DNA from 3 places in the Kosakonia oryzendophytica genome. Region 1 is predicted to be linked to each of the others. Evidence: predicted binding sites of a transcription regulator. Region 1 holds the regulator's gene; each other region holds the start of a gene.

Region 1 (5,389 bases):
GAAGTATGCGAAAGCCCGGCAGATCGAGGTTATTCCGGAAATTGACATGCCTGCCCATGCGCGTGCAGCCGTGATCTCTATGGAAGCCCGTTACGATCGACTGATGAAAGAGGGCAAAGCGCAGGACGCGGCGCAGTTCCGCTTGCTGGATCCAACGGATACCTCCAACACTACCGGGGTACAATTTTATAACCGTACCGGCTACCTTAACCCTTGCCTCGACTCATCACGCAATTTCGTCGACAAAGTGATCGGTGAAATCCAGCAGATGCATAAAGAGGCGGGCCTGCCGCTGCAAACCTGGCATTTTGGCGGTGATGAGGCAAAAAATATTTACCTGGGCGTTGGGTATACCGATCAGAAGAACCCGGAAGCAGGTAAGGGCATCATCGATAAAAGCAAGCAGGACAAGCCGTGGGCGAAGTCGCAGGCGTGCCAGGCGATAATTAAAGAGGGAAAAGTAACGGATGTTGAGCATCTTTCCAGCTATTTTGGTATTGAAGTCAGCAAACAGGTGAAAGCCCGCGGCATTACTACAATGCAAGCCTGGCAGGATGGTCTGAAAGATGCCAAAGACGCATCGGTATTCGCCACCGATCATGTCAACGTGAACTTCTGGGATACGCTCTACTGGGGCGGTTTTGACTCGGTTAATGACTGGGCGAACAAAGGGTTCCGCGTTATCGTTTCCAACCCGGATTATGTCTATCTTGATTTTCCGTATGAAGTAAACCCGCAAGAGAGCGGTTATTACTGGGGCACGCGCTTTAGCGACGAACGTAAGATCTTCAGTTTCGCGCCGGACAATATGCCGCAAAACGCCGAAACTTCTGTTGACCGTGATGGCAACCCCTTTAGCGCGAAGTCTGATAAAACATGGCCTGGGGCGTATGGTCTCTCCGCGCAGTTGTGGAGCGAGGTGGTGCGTACCGATAACCAGATGGAGTATATGATCTATCCGCGTCTGGTTGCGGTGGCGGAGCGCGCATGGCATCGGGCGGCCTGGGAGCAGGACTACAAAGCCGGTCGTGAGTATAAAGGTGGTGAAACGCACCTCGTCAATGTTCGTGCCCTGGATAAAGACTGGACACGCTTTGCCAACGTGTTAGGCAGCCGCGAGCTGGCGAAACTCGATAAAGCGGGTATTCACTACCGCTTGCCAGTGCCAGGCGCTCGCGTGGTGGGGGGCGTGCTTGAAGCCAACACCAGCTTCCCTGGCATGGTGGTGGAGTACTCTACCGACGGCGGCAAACACTGGCAGCGTTATGACGATAGCGCCCGCCCGAAGGTGAGTGGTGAAGTGCAGGTGCGTACCGCCAGCCCGGACGGGAAACGCGTAAGTCGTGTGGACAGTGTAAAGGCGTGATCGCTGTGTAAGCCGGATAAGGCGCAGTCTGCTGCAGTTATCCGGCAACCAAAAAAAGCCAACCGTCAGGTTGGCTTTTGGCATATCAGAATGGATTATTTCGCGTCGTGCGCGCTTTCATCTTCGCGGCAGTCACCTTCAGCGCAGTGGCCATACAGGTAGAGACTGTGGTTCGTCAGACGAATGCCGTGTTTGGCGGCGATTTCACGCTGACGCGCTTCAATAGAATCATCACTGAATTCGATCACTTTGCCACAATCGAGGCAAATCAGGTGATCGTGGTGATGTTGCTGGGTCAGTTCAAAAACGGACTTGCCGCCTTCGAAGTTATGACGGGTCACAATGCCGGCGTCATCGAACTGGTTCAATACACGGTAAACCGTAGCCAAGCCGATCTCTTCGCCCATGTCGATCAGTCGCTTGTATAAATCTTCCGCACTGACATGATGGTTATCCGGCTCCTGAAGCACTTCCAGGATTTTTAACCGAGGAAGCGTGACTTTCAGGCCGGCCTTCTTTAATGCGGTATTGTTGTCAGTCATGCGGAATCTGTCCTGTTGCTATACGATTCACTTCCTTAGGGGAAGTTATAGGAATGCACCTGGGATAATGCGTCTCATTATAGAACTGCCATGTCTAAATGAAAACTGCAAGCCCTCAAGTAAAGTAAGCTTATAAAACGTGGGGTCGCCGACAAAGTCCTGTGCGGCAGCCCAAGTTTAGCAGGGCTTATTGTACAGTGATGAAGAAAAAAGTTAAAAATTTGTAGCAATTATTTCCATCGCTTATACCTATTAATACGGCGCAACCCACAGGCTACGCCGTAAATATCAGGCATTAATGATGTCGTCCAGGTGCAGCTCTTCCGACACCTGCTTAACCCATTTCTTCACGCGTTCCGCGGTCAGTTCCGGCTGACGATCTTCATCAATCGCCAGACCCACAAAGTGGTCATCATCCACCAGACCTTTAGACGCTTCAAAATGGTAACCAGCGGTCGGCCAGTGGCCCACGATAGTCGCACCGCGCGGTTCAATGATGTCACGGAGAGTTCCCAGGGCATCACAGAAATACTCTGCGTAATCTTCCTGATCGCCACAGCCGAACAGGGCGACTAATTTACCGTTGAAGTCTACTTCTTCCAGCGTCGGGAAAAAGTCATCCCAGTCGCACTGCGCTTCGCCATAATACCAGGTTGGAATGCCGAGCAGCAGAATGTCATAGCCTTCGAGATCTTCTTTGCTGCTCTTGGCAATGTCATGTACATCGGCAACGTCTTTACCAAGCTGACTTTGAATCATTTTCGCGATATTTTCGGTGTTACCGGTGTCGCTGCCGAAGAAAATGCCTGTAATTGCCATGAGTAAAATAACCTCTTGAAACTTAATGAGATGGTGGTGGCGTTTAGCCCACAGATAAGGGCAATCATAGCAGAACAGGGAAGCACGCGGAAACAGCTATCGCGCCGGACTGCACTCTATGACACATGAAAAGAGGCGTAAAAGCGGTGATTCGGAGGATTCGCTATCCGCGTAAGGCGTTGAGCTGGGCCAGCAGCATCTCTTCAATAAGCTCGCTACGGCTCATTTCACGGGCGTCCGCCAGCTCATTTAGTGCCTCTACCGCTTCAACATTCAGTTTTAATTCAACGCGTTTGAGCCCGCGAACTTTATCGCGTTTGAGCTGATTACGTTTGTTGATGCGCAACTGTTCATCGCGCGCGAGCGGGTTGGTCTTGGGCCTTCCCGGACGACGCTCATTCGCGAACAGATCTAGTGTCGTACGGTCCGTTTGTTCTTTAGCCATGGTTTAAGCAGCATACTACGGGAAAGACAAGCAATCGGGACGTCGCCCCGGGCTGAATAGCGCGCCATCATACATCAGCACAACGGGCGCGCCAACGACCGGGCGCGATCAAACGACCGGTCGCCGTCTTTTTAATCAGTTTGCCTTTTCAGAGAGATAACGACGGATAGCGCGCATTACCGCTTCCGGTTTCTCGGCGTGCACCCAGTGGCCCGCTCCGGCTATGACATGTGCCCGCGCTTGTGGAAATTGTGCCAGCAGGGTGTCACGGTATGCTTCCGTCACATAGGGCGAGTTACCGCCGCGGACGAACAGCGCGGGTTTATCCCATGCCGGGACATTTTCCCAGCCAACGATGTGCGCATACTGATCCCACAATACCGGGACATTAAAGCGCCAGTCGCCATCAACAAACGATTTCAGCAGAAACTGGATCACGCCTTCTTCTTTTATCTCTTCGCGCATCAGTGCGGCGGCTTGTTGGCGCGTGGTGGCGTGTGCGTGGCTCACGGCGTTGATGGCGGCGAAAATCTCATCGTGGCGGCGCACGTGGTAATCCACCGGCGCGATATCGATCGCCACCAGTTGGTCGATCCGCTCTGGCGCCAACGCGGTGAGTGCCATGACAGCTTTCCCTCCCATGGAGTGGCCGATAAACGTCGCTTTTCCGATGTCGTGGGCATCAAGCGTGTCCAGCAGATCCTGTGCCATCGCCGGGTAGTTCATCTCCGGAGAGCGGGGAGAAAGGCCGTGGTTGCGCATATCCACTTGCAGTACGTCATGATCCTGCGTCAGGTCACGGGCGAGCACGCCGAGGTTGTCCAGACTGCCAAACAGGCCGTGAACAAGGACGACCGGAGAATTGTTGTGCGGATGTTGCGCAGATTGCGCGCGCGTATTCAATTTCATGGCAAAGTTCTTTTTTTCACTCTATCGGGTTAGGTTATTATGTTGAACATTCTGCCGCCCTGCTGCAAGGTTCAGAATTACTCTGAGTTTTGCCGCGACCCTGGTTTGACGCTATCCGCTGTTGAGATTTCACTTTATAATCCCAACACTTGTATTCAGATAAGATACTGCACTGGATTAAGATGAAAACGATCGAAGTTGATGATGAGCTCTACTCCTATATCGCCAGCCACACGAAGCATATCGGCGAGAGCGCATCCGACATTTTACGGCGCATGCTGAAATTTTCCGCCGTATCACAGTCACCACCTGCCGCTTCCCTCACGCCGGTAAAAGAGACGCGTACTGTGAGTACCGTTGAAGGGGTTAAACCGGCGAACACCGCCAAAGACAAAGTTCGCGCCGTCCGCGAACTGCTGCTGTCTGATGAATACGCTGAGCAGAAAAAGGCCGTTAATCGTTTCCTGCTGGTGCTGTCTACACTTTATTCACTCGATGACAAAGGGTTTACGGAATCCACCGAGTCTCTGCACGGGCGTACGCGCGTATACTTTGCTGCGAATGAGCAAACGTTGTTGCAGAGCGGCAACCAGACCAAGCCGAAACAGGTGCCGAACACCCCTTACTGGGTCATCACCAACACCAATACGGGTCGTAAATGCAGCATGATCGAGCACATCATGCAGTCGATGCAGTTCCCTGCGGAATTGATTGAAAAAGTTTGCGGCACAATTTAAATCCTTGCATTGAAAGGACCAGGCAATGGCAAACCATCCACGTGCGGGGCAACCTGCACAACAGAGTGATTTGATTAACGTCGCTCAGCTTACTGCGCAGTATTATGTGCTGAAACCGGAAGTCGGTAATTCAGAACATGCGGTGAAATTCGGTACCTCCGGGCACCGGGGTAGCGCAGGTCGCCACAGCTTTAACGAGCCGCATATTCTGGCCATCGCTCAGGCGATTGCAGAAGAGCGCGCTAAAAACGGAATTACCGGGCCGTGCTATGTGGGGAAAGATACTCACGCGCTGTCTGAACCGGCGTTTATCTCCGTACTGGAAGTGCTGACAGCGAACGGCGTTGACGTCATTGTGCAGGAGAATAATGGCTTTACGCCAACGCCTGCGATTTCAAACGCGATTCTGGTGCACAACAAAAACGGCGGCGCACAGGCTGATGGCATCGTGATTACGCCATCGCATAATCCGCCGGAAGATGGTGGCATTAAATACAACCCACCTAATGGCGGCCCGGCGGACACCAACGTGACCAAAGTGGTTGAAGATCGCGCTAACGCTCTGCTGGCC
Region 2 (5,389 bases), 490 kb from region 1:
TTGCCAGATACCATCCCAGTCGCTCAGCGCTCTGTCTTTTACCTCTTTATTATCAAAAATGCCTTCGCTGGCTTTGCGTTCAACCTCCGACAGCGGTTTACCGTGATGGTGATCGTGGGCAACGCTTTGAGCGCTACCAAGCAACATGCCCATACCGAGTAAGAACGCGGATTTCTTCATGATCATCGTGTAGTCCCTGGTTATCCTTTGTGACAAAATGAAATGTTATAATATAACAATTGATTTTGCCGCCTATGTCAACACAGAGAAAATCGTTAGCGATTTTCCTTACGCTTACTGCACGTCCTGCGCTTGCCTGGAAAGTGAAAATCGTCAACAATGCGCGCTAAGGTGATGGCGTTCCACCTTACCCAACCGCTTCCCTGAGAAGCTGATGACGCCTGATATGACTCTTTAACGGAGGCATGTCGGGCGTTTTAAATTTTCCCCTCCCGGCATGTCTCCATCATTCGCACGATTAATGAGGAAAACATGCTGAAATCTTTATTTGCTGTGATGATCGGGGGTTCTGCGGGCTGCGTTATCCGCTGGTTGCTCTCCATTCGGTTGAATGTTCTGTTTCCCAATCTGCCACCCGGCACCTTACTGGTGAATCTGCTTGGCGGGTTAATCATAGGTGGCGCGCTGGCGTTCTTTACCCGGCAGCCGAATCTTGATCCCACTTGGCGACTGCTAATTACCACCGGTTTGTGCGGCGGCATGACGACCTTTTCAACATTTTCACTGGAGATCTTTGCATTGCTGCAAACAGGGGATTATCTGTGGGCAATGACCTCCGTGTTGGTGCATGTGGTAGGAGCGATTTTGATGACGGCTTTGGGATTTATGGTGGTTAACGCGTTGTTTTGATCGATGTGGCAGGGAGAATCGTGCGTTCTCCCTGCGTTCAGAATTACCGCTTCGGTAAATTCTGCGGAAATAAATAACATTTTTTGATTATTTCTTTAGAAGATATATCGACGTTTAACCCCTTTATAAATATAAGTTTTATTTTAAATGCAACATATGCATCTAAATGTAAAAATAAGCTGCGTAATTTTTATTATGATTAATTTTATGAATGCCGTTGACTAATTTTCATTAGCAACCAAACTTAAATCTCTAACGCGATCGATTAAAGTACTTAATGACTTTTTCGGTTACAAGTAAAGTACCCACTGGAGATATAATATGGCGGAACATAGAGGCGGTTCTGGAAATTTCGCAGAAGATCGTGAAAAGGCTTCTGAAGCAGGACGTAAAGGTGGACAGCACAGCGGGGGCAACTTTAAAAATGATCCCGAACGTGCATCCGAAGCCGGTAAGAAAGGCGGCAAAAACAGTCATGGTGGTGGCCGTAAATCTGAGTCCTGATAGTGACTTATGGTAGTCAGTCATCATTAAAATGGTATGTGAATAACAAGCGGGTCGGAAACGGCTCGTTTATCTCGTTATGTTGAATGTGATATTTCGTTAACTGATTCTTTATTGTGAAATTAATAGATGGCGACCTGCATAATATTATGTGACGGTAATCTTTTGCAAAGATTATTGCTCATTAGCACAAAGTGTACATTGCTGTGCTATGAAATAAATACCTGAGTAGAATGATGAGAGAAAATAAACAAGAAAACCCCAGTGAGATAATGCCCATCGAAGGGTGTGAGAATTTTCTGTATATCGACCCTAACAGAATGATATCAACGCTTATTTCTATTAATGAGGCAGCCGTATCCCTTCATCTTACCCCACGCCAAAAGCGTCTGGTTGACAAAATCGCTAACCGGATACAGACGCAGCAAGAAGATAATTCGCCATAACAGCGCGATATTCCTTTACGGAGAAATAGCGAAAAATCACCCTCAGGAGCAGGAAATCCGCTCTGTGTCTGAAGGTATGCAATTGCCTGGTTATTGCTCACAATGAGTCTGCTAATTATTTGCAAAATGTTTACAAGAATATCGTTATAAAACAACTTGTTGTAGTGAAATATAACGATCTTTGGGAATGATTTTTTTCATGGTGATTGCCTTGAAGTTATCCAAAAAATGTTTATATTTCATGCAGTTCTACAATTTACCAAACCCTGGTGTCGCACTTGCAACCGCTCAGTCTGAGCGGTTTTTTTTGTCTGCCGCCTGGCTTCTTTTCGCTGCGGGCATCTATAGTCAAAAGACGGAAGGCAACAAGGAGGATCCTGTGCTGAAAGTTGAAAAAGATGATCCACACAACGCACCCGAGTCCGGCGATAAGAAGCCGCAACCGGTGAAAAAGTAACAAAAAGGTCGCTACGGCGACCTTTTTGTTGCCCACGCAACAGGCTATTTTCTGCGTGTTAGCAAAGGAGGGAACTTCAACGGGCCTGAGACGCGAAGCGCTGTTTTGCGCCTTATCCCTCCCTACATGCTTTTCTCCACATGGCCCAGCGGTTTTTCCGGGAAGCAGTAGTCGCGTACGCGGCGTTTTAATTCTGCGGCATCGGGGAAACCGCTATCCTGCTTGCGATCCCAGATAACGTGACCGTCAATATCGATAACAAAAATCCCGCCGGTGCCCGGCTTCAGGGTGACCGCATTGAGATCGGTACTGAAGGTATGCAGTAATTCCTGCGCCATCCAGCTGGCGCGTAGCATCCAGTTACACTGGGAGCAATAATGCAGAGTGAGGGTGGGTTTGCTCATTTTATCGTCACCGTAAGCGCGTAGTAGACAACCATTGTAGGCAATGTATGGGGAGGAATGTGAGGAATAATTAAGTTATTGCAAGTGATAATTATTATCATTATTATCTGGCTCGATAAGATGAGAGTTGGCCATCAGTGTCGGGTGCAGACACGGCACAATTCCACGTACGACTGGAAGTAAGCAGTGAGCCTGATACTAATAACACCAGGGCTTACAAATACTATGTGTAAATCGCAATTTTCCCGGCCTCGCTTTAGCAAGCGCGTGCTGGTGACTTCACTACTCGCAGCGCTGTATCAGACCTCCGCCAGTGCGGCTGATACCCCCACAATTTCCGCCAACTCCCAGCAAGATACCGCTGAAGAGATGGTCGTCACAGCGCCTGCGCCGGTATTAAAAGCCGGGAGCGACCATTCGGTCAGCGCGCAGGATCTGCAAAATAAAGGCGCGAAAGATTTTGGCTCCATCATGCGCTATGAGCCGTTGATCAGCGCCACCGGCGCCAGCGGCGGTTCCGGCAACGGGAAAAGCGGCTTCGATCGCGGCGGTTACACCGGCTATAACATTCGTGGTCTGGAAAGCAACCGTGTCGGCATTGATGTTGACGGGATCCCTCAGCCCGATGCCACCGGCCGCAGCTATGTCAGTCGCGCAGGTCTGAACACTTTCGGCATTGGCCGCGATTACATCGATCCGTATATGTACGGTAGCGTTGATATTCAGTCCGGCGCGACATCAACGGATAACGCCAACACCTCGATTGGCGGCAACGTCTCCTTTAAACCGAAATCCGCCGACGACTATCTGCGTCAGGGGAAAGAGACCTACTTTGGTTATCAGAGCGATTACGACTCCGCAGACCGTAGCTGGCACAACGGCATAACCGGCGCGGCCGGGGACGACACTCTGCGCGGCATTTTTGTCTACAGCCGCCGCGACGGTCAGCAGACCCGCAACAACAGCGGCACTCTGGACGCTTATCCGGCGAACTGGCACTCCGATGCGATGATGGCCTCCGGGATCTGGCAGCCCAATGAGGCGCACAAACTGACGGCGACGCTGGATTATTACCACAAGACCAACCACACCCACTACGATAGCTGGAACAGCAGCGGCAGCACGATCCTCGGTGATGCGCAGCAAACCAGCCAGACCCGGCGCTGGGGCGTTAGCCTGAAAGATGACTGGACGCCAATGAACGACTGGCTCGATAGCATGTCCAGCAAAGTCTACTACCAGCACACCGAGGCGCATGACCGCACCTGGATGCCGGACAGCACCACCGGTACGATGGAGACGGTCTACTCCAACTATGATACCGACACCTGGGGCATTCAGAATGCGCTGGCGAAAACGCTCGGTCGTCATGATCTGAGCGCAGGCTTTAACGCCAGCACCAGCAAAACCGAGCGCCCGTTTAGTCAGTCGCCGGTACCGAGCGTCTACAGTGTGATCATGCAACCGGAAGCGAACAGCCGCAGCTACACCGTGGGCGCGTTCGTGCAGGATCAGATTAACTTCGATGCAGATGGCCACCACTTTGCCATCATTCCCGGCGCGCGCGTTGTGCATCAGTCCACCAAACCGGATAACCTCTCCAGCCTGACGACCAACAGCAGCGTGCTGACGGAGTCGTCCGTCTCGTCGTTGTACGGTAAAAATTCAGACACCCAGTTGCTGCCGTCGCTGACCTTCCAGTACGACCTCACGCCGCGCCTGATGACCTACCTGCAATATAAACGCGGGGCGGAGTTCCCGAACGCCAGCCAGTTGTACGGCTCCTGGAACCTGGGTTCAAGCTATGCCGGACGTGGGCAGTATGCGTTGATTGGCAACACCGATCTGAAAACCGAAACCAGCAACAACCTGGAATGGGGCATGAAGGGCGACGTCACCGACGGAGTAACGCTGCGTACGGCGCTGTTCTACAACAGCTATAAAAACTTTATCGCCTATACCCGCTACACCCGTTCAGGCAATCCGGATAAATTCACCAACGTTCCCTCCAATATTTACACCACTTATCAGGCGGAAAACCGCGACAAGGCCTTTATCTATGGCGGTGAAGTCAGCGCGAAATTCAACGTTGGCACCTGGTTCGAACAACTGAACGGCCTGAGCGCCACGCTGGCGTACGGCTATACCCAAGGGAAGTCCAAATCCAGCTACTCCGGCGACAAATACGTCGATCTCGACAGCGTCGCGCCAATGAAAGCCATCGTCGGCGTTGCCTGGGATGATCCGGCAAAACGCTACGGCACTGCGCTGACCGCCACCTTTGTCAAAGGCAAGCAGGCGACCGCCACCAACCGCCAGTCCTACACCAATACCGGCGGTGCATTGGGGGATTCCAGTGTCGAGTATATGCGCGTGCCGGGCTACGGTCTGCTGGACTGGACGGCGTACTGGCAGGTGGCGAAACACGTCAAGGTTAACGGCGGCGTTTACAACATCACCGATCGTAAGTACTGGGACTACCTGAACAGCCGTACTCAGGAAGAGTCCACCAACCAGAATGCCTACGATAAAGCGCTGGCGGTGATGCCGGGACGCACCTGGCAATTGGGCGTCAATGTCGACTTCTAAGACGATGTTATCGCTCGGGCAGCCCGGGCGAATAGGTCTCCACCGTTAACGTTTCTCCCCGGTATCGCTGCCGGGGTTTTTCACATCCTAAAGGACGCTATGTTTATGCCTGCATCTGC
Region 3 (5,389 bases), 840 kb from region 1:
ACCGCGATCCTGGTGGCGATTTATTGTGTGGAAATGATGCGTTTTCTAAAAGCGCATAACATTGGTATTCGCCTGCCCGATCAGGTGCCGCCGATGATAAAAAACTCGTTTGATTTGCTCATTCCTGTGCTGGTGGTAGTGCTGACGCTTTATCCGTTGAGTCTGCTTATCCAGACGCAGTTCAATATGCTGATCCCGCAGGCCATTATGGCGCTGTTTAAACCCTTGGTAGCGGCAGCGGATTCATTACCGGCCATTCTGCTGGCGGTGATCATTGGTCATTTACTGTGGTTCGCCGGCATTCATGGCGCTGCGATCGTTTCCGGTATGCTGCAAATGTTCTGGTTAACGAACCTTGGTTTGAACCAGACCGCGTTGGCGCAGGGCGCGCCGTTGCCGCATATCTTTATGGAAGCGTTCTGGACCTTCTTTATTGTGATTGGTGGCTCCGGGGCGACGATGGGGCTGGTCTTTTGCTACCTGCGTAGCCGTTCGGTACATTTACGCTCCATCGGGCGTTTGAGCGTCGTACCGAGTATGTTCAACATCAATGAGCCGGTTATTTTTGGCACACCCATTGTAATGAACCCGGTATTCTTTATTCCTTTCCTGCTGGCACCAACGATCAACGCCATCATTGCCTGGGCGGCGATGAAACTGGATCTTATCGGCAGAGTGATTTCCGTTGTGCCCTGGACCGCTCCTGCGCCTATTGGCGGCGCGTGGGCGCTGGGTTGGGATTTCCGGGCAGCAATTCTCGTGGTCTTGCTCGCTTGTGTGTCTGCGGTTATCTACTATCCGTTCTTTAAAGTGTACGAAAAACAGTTACTGGAACAGGAAGCAGAAGAAGCACAGCGCGCAGAAGACGATAAGCAGGTTGCATAAAGGCACAAGGAAAACAAAGGGGCGGAATAACCGCTCCTTTGTTTATGTTAACGTGCAGTCGCCGCACTGCTGGACATCTGGCAGACGATAGCGCTGGCAGCAAGTGCGGCGCACCAGTACACCGTCCCGCAGCACAACGGTGCGCCACAGCGGGTTGTCGCTGCCATCGGCAAGTTGTTTTTCAAAGAAGCAGGTCTGACGCAGCGCTGCGACACGCCCCTCACCAAGCACGGGGATCATATCCCCCAGGCACCAGTTAATCAGATAGCCCGTGTTGCTCCAGATAAGCTTACCGTTGATGTCTCCGGTGGCTTCCAGCGCCTGTACGACCGGGAGCATAGCGTATGTCGTCAGCGCGGAAATTCGTTGGGCATCGTTACAGGACGTTAATACGTCATCGGGCTGCACATCAATCCAGAAACACGCGGCACGGCCGGTTTCGTGAAACTCGACATGGAAATGTTCAGGTGTAAGGTCGATTGCGCGTTCCTGCATCAACAGCGCCAGTAGCAACGGCGGTACCATCAGCCCGAGATACCATTGCGCCCATAGTGATAACAGTGGCTTGTTTTCTCGCGGCTGCGTTAGCTGGTTGCGATAGATATGATCGGAATAGGTCGCAATAAGCGTTTGTAACGCGCTACCGCGTGACCATTCTGCCAGCGTCATGGTTTGGTAAGGTGCGGGTTCATTGAGATGAATAAAATCAAGCAGATATTCGCGATGGCTGGAGATAGTTTCCCGTACGGCATTCGCCAGCGAATCGCGCTCATTGTTGAGGCTCCCTCGCCAGGTAGCATTTTCAGCAATCGTTGCGGTACGTGAAGTCATGGCAGTAGCAGGATAAGAAATCTAAATGATAATGATTTTTAATCCTAACCACGGATAAAATCGATAGCAAGGTGTTTATCGTAAAATTAGCGCGGGAGCGCCTCAGGCGGGCTGTAATTCTTCACTTACGAGGATGTTGTTGCGCCCCATATGTTTGGCTTCATACAGCGCTTTATCGGCACGGGAAAGAGACGCTTCGATATCATTACCCAGCAATGGCGCAATCCCGATACTGACGGTGACGTTTGTGGCGACGCTTTCATTAAACATATGCGGAATTTTCAGATCATACACCTGCTGGCGAATACGTTCAGCGGTACGGCGTGCATCTTCCTGTTCTGCGTTATTAAGCAGGATCATAAATTCTTCGCCACCGAAGCGGGCAACAATATCGCGTGAGCGTACGGCATTGCGCAAGGCGGCAGAGACACGGATGAGCGCCTGATCCCCCATCATGTGGCCGTAATGATCGTTATAAGCTTTAAAGTGATCGATATCGAGAAGCAGCACATAGCGAGGGCTATCATCTACCGCCAGCATATTGTCGAGTTTATGCTGCAAACCACGGCGGTTGTACAAACCGGTCAGCGGATCCAGCATGCTCAAATCATTGAGTGTTTTGCGCTCCTGCATCAGCCGATTCATTAATGCCTGGGCAAAATGATCATTACGCTTTTGAATTGCATGCTGAATAGAGATGCCCAAAACCGGCAGTGCAAAAGAGTAGATCATTCTGAATTCGTTCTCTCCACTGCTTAGCCACAAACAGCTGACGAATACCGGTAACGAGTGAAATAAAAAGGCGAGGATATTATTTGAAAATGCAATGGTGCCTATAAACAGGATGCTCAACAAGGCGATCAGTAGAAAGGCATCAGCATTATCATTTATTAATCTGACTTTAGTGATTACATGCCACGCCCATAGACAGCCAAATATCAACGCAATAAGGGTGATATTAATTTTTCGGCTAGGAAAATAGTGGTGTAGCACTGGCAACACCAGGCTCGCCGCGAAAATGATGCATACGGGGATCGTCAGAATACGCAGGTGAGAGAGCGGCAGAGCGATAGAAAACAGCGCTGAGATCGCATTGAGTAACAGAAATAGACGCAGGGACAATCGATATTTCTTGTTACAGAGAGATTGCCAGGTTTGTAATGTCATACCTAAAAATCGTTGTTTATCCGTAATCTAACGGCGTGCTGATAGTCAAAAAAAGAAAATGTAACGCGATGAAACAGTTATCGCGAAAAATTAGTGATTTGGATTTTCATTTAAGTGGCGCTTAATTTATCACCTTACTGAATGCCTGTCATTAGAAGATGAGTGATCTTCATACTGACGCTTCGTATCGGGCTGACAAATGAGAAAACATATCATATGATATTGGTTATCATTATCGATATGAGAGATGAAAGCATGTTGCAGCGCGCGCTGGGGAGTGGATGGGGGATTGTCTTACCAGGCATTGTTGTGGCTATTCTGGCGCTTGCCGATCTGTCAGTTAACGCCTGGCGGGGAGTCATTGTGCTTGGTCTGTTGCTCACGCCAGCAATGCTGTACCACAAACGTTTACGGCATTTTGTGCTGCTGCCTTCAGGTGTTGCGCTGGTCGGTGGAATGATGCTGCTGCTGATGAATTTGAAAATGGTGTTGTAACAGGAGAGTCATACAGGGAGGGTATAAGATATCTGGTGCGAGGGGGGGGACTTGAACCCCCACGTCCGTAAGGACACTAACACCTGAAGCTAGCGCGTCTACCAATTCCGCCACCTTCGCACAGTCATCTTACTTTTTGATATTGCCTCGTTGGTGCGAGGGGGGGGACTTGAACCCCCACGTCCGTAAGAACACTAACACCTGAAGCTAGCGCGTCTACCAATTCCGCCACCTTCGCACAGTGCGAGCAATATCAGCGTGGTTTATGGTGCGAGGGGGGGGACTTGAACCCCCACGTCCGTAAGGACACTAACACCTGAAGCTAGCGCGTCTACCAATTCCGCCACCTTCGCATACCATCGATACTCTTGAAGTATCGCTACCACGGAGGCGCATTCTAGATGTTTTCAACTTTTCGTCAACAGTTAATTAAGCCAACGGAAGCTGATTGCTGTAAAAATGGGCGCTGAGACGCAGAGGAAGTGTAACCCGGTGAGTCGCACCCACCGGGAACAGCGATTATTTTATCGCCTGGCGTGTCATCACCGTACGGTAGACTTTAAAACGGCCGGTTTGTGCAATGACTTCATGGAAACCAAACGTCTGATCCAGTACATCCGGATACGGCAGGAAGGCGTTAGCGACAATACGCAACTCACCGCCACTGTTCAGGTGGCGAACGGCACCGCGAATCAGCGTCTGTGCAGCTTCCTGACTGGTCTGCAAACCATCGTGGAACGGCGGGTTGGAGATGATCATATCGAAACGGCCAGTCACTTCTGAGAAGACGTTGCTGGCAAACACATCCCCTTCGAAACCGTTCGCCGCCAGCGTTGCGCGACTGGCCTCTACCGCCGGAGCAGAGACGTCGCACAGCGTCAGACGCACTTTCGGCGAGTGGCTCGCCAGTACCGCCGCCAGGACACCTGCGCCGCAACCTACATCCAGCACTTTGCCCTTAGTATGCGGGGTAAAGGTCGACAACAGCAGCTGGCTGCCGACATCCAGCCCGTCGCGGCTGAACACGCCCGGTAGCGTTTTAATGGTCAAATCATCCAGTGCATATTCACCCCAGAATTCGTCCGGGTTGAAAGCTGGCGTTTTTTCCAGGCGGCCATGATACAAACCGCAGCGGCGGGCACTGTCGACTTTGTTCAGTGGGCAATACTCTGCCAGCATCTGCTCAGCGCTGCGTACGCCGCTACGGTTCTCGCCGACCACGAATATGTCGGCACCCACAGGCAGCAAGGAAAGCAGATTCATCAACTGAAACTGTGCTTCCGGTTTGTTCTTCGGCCAGTAATAAACCAGCGTATCGCAATCGCCAACCGTTGCGCTGTCGGCAACCAGACTATAGCGAGCGTGCTCGCCCATTTGCTGGCTTAGCGTTTGCCACTGGTGAAACTGTTGAGTCCAGGCGCGGCTTTCCGCGGTGTCCAGACGAGCGGGCAGGTCATCCTGCAAATCACCGGCAAAAAGAATGCGGCTGGGTTCGAAATCATCACTGTGGCGCAGCAAGACTTCACTTGCCGGGGTAAAAGCGGACATGGGGGGTTCCTCGTTAAATTCTGGCGGCGATTATACACGTTATCCTTCACGCTGCCTCTTTGTTGGCGTCGTCTTCGGCCCCCTGTCACTTACTGGTATAAGCTCCCGGGGTTCCTCATCCTTGCCGCCTCGGCGCATCGCGAATGATTGTGTGTACAGGGTGAGTATCCTTCACGCTATCTCTTTGTTGGTTGTGTCTTAATGGCGAACAGGCGCTGAGTTTGTTATATTTGCGCGCCTGACATACAGGAGTGTTTTGCTATGACTTCCCGACGCGACTGGCAATTACAGCAACTGGGCATTACCCAGTGGACTTTGCGCCATCCCGCGGTGTTGCAGGGTGAAATCGCCATCTCGTTGCCTGCGCATATCCGGTTGGTGATGGTTGCGTCCACGCTGCCGGCACTGACTGAGCCGCTGGTGAGTGATGTCTTGCGCGCGTTGACCATCACTGCGGATCAGG

What was found. Region 1 encodes Fur, which represses iron uptake genes when iron is present. Its sites were predicted from a motif close to ATAATAATGAGAACNACTATCAA; they were not measured.
Region 2: O9K67_RS19650 (TonB-dependent receptor domain-containing protein) is a predicted target of Fur. The motif match lies at 2,766-2,788, and genes of this name have one in related genera.
Region 3: fhuF (siderophore-iron reductase FhuF) is a predicted target of Fur. The motif match lies at 1,736-1,758, and genes of this name have one in related genera.

Annotation. Positions count from the first base shown of each region.
Region 1 covers NZ_CP115659.1:3,564,928-3,570,316, reverse strand. The annotation lists gene O9K67_RS17330 (beta-N-acetylhexosaminidase) at 1-1,366, shown strand, start outside; gene fur (ferric iron uptake transcriptional regulator) at 1,462-1,908, opposite strand; gene fldA (flavodoxin FldA) at 2,197-2,727, opposite strand; gene ybfE (LexA regulated protein) at 2,891-3,172, opposite strand; gene ybfF (esterase) at 3,308-4,081, opposite strand; gene seqA (replication initiation negative regulator SeqA) at 4,264-4,818, shown strand; gene pgm (phosphoglucomutase (alpha-D-glucose-1,6-bisphosphate-dependent)) at 4,844-5,389, shown strand, end outside.
Region 2 covers NZ_CP115659.1:4,056,679-4,062,067, reverse strand. The annotation lists gene zinT (metal-binding protein ZinT) at 1-186, opposite strand, end outside; fluoride riboswitch at 342-411, shown strand; gene crcB (fluoride efflux transporter CrcB) at 493-870, shown strand; gene O9K67_RS19665 (con-10 family general stress protein) at 1,192-1,374, shown strand; gene O9K67_RS19660 (hypothetical protein) at 2,020-2,277, shown strand; gene O9K67_RS19655 (SelT/SelW/SelH family protein) at 2,400-2,681, opposite strand; gene O9K67_RS19650 (TonB-dependent receptor domain-containing protein) at 2,907-5,270, shown strand; gene O9K67_RS19645 (hemin-degrading factor) at 5,370-5,389, shown strand, end outside.
Region 3 covers NZ_CP115659.1:4,399,973-4,405,361, reverse strand. The annotation lists gene O9K67_RS21215 (PTS sugar transporter subunit IIC) at 1-885, shown strand, start outside; gene fhuF (siderophore-iron reductase FhuF) at 928-1,716, opposite strand; gene O9K67_RS21205 (GGDEF domain-containing protein) at 1,819-2,883, opposite strand; gene O9K67_RS21200 (DUF1435 domain-containing protein) at 3,100-3,378, shown strand; tRNA gene O9K67_RS21195 (tRNA-Leu) at 3,412-3,498, opposite strand; tRNA gene O9K67_RS21190 (tRNA-Leu) at 3,530-3,616, opposite strand; tRNA gene O9K67_RS21185 (tRNA-Leu) at 3,645-3,731, opposite strand; gene rsmC (16S rRNA (guanine(1207)-N(2))-methyltransferase RsmC) at 3,898-4,926, opposite strand; gene O9K67_RS21175 (DNA polymerase III subunit psi) at 5,188-5,389, shown strand, end outside.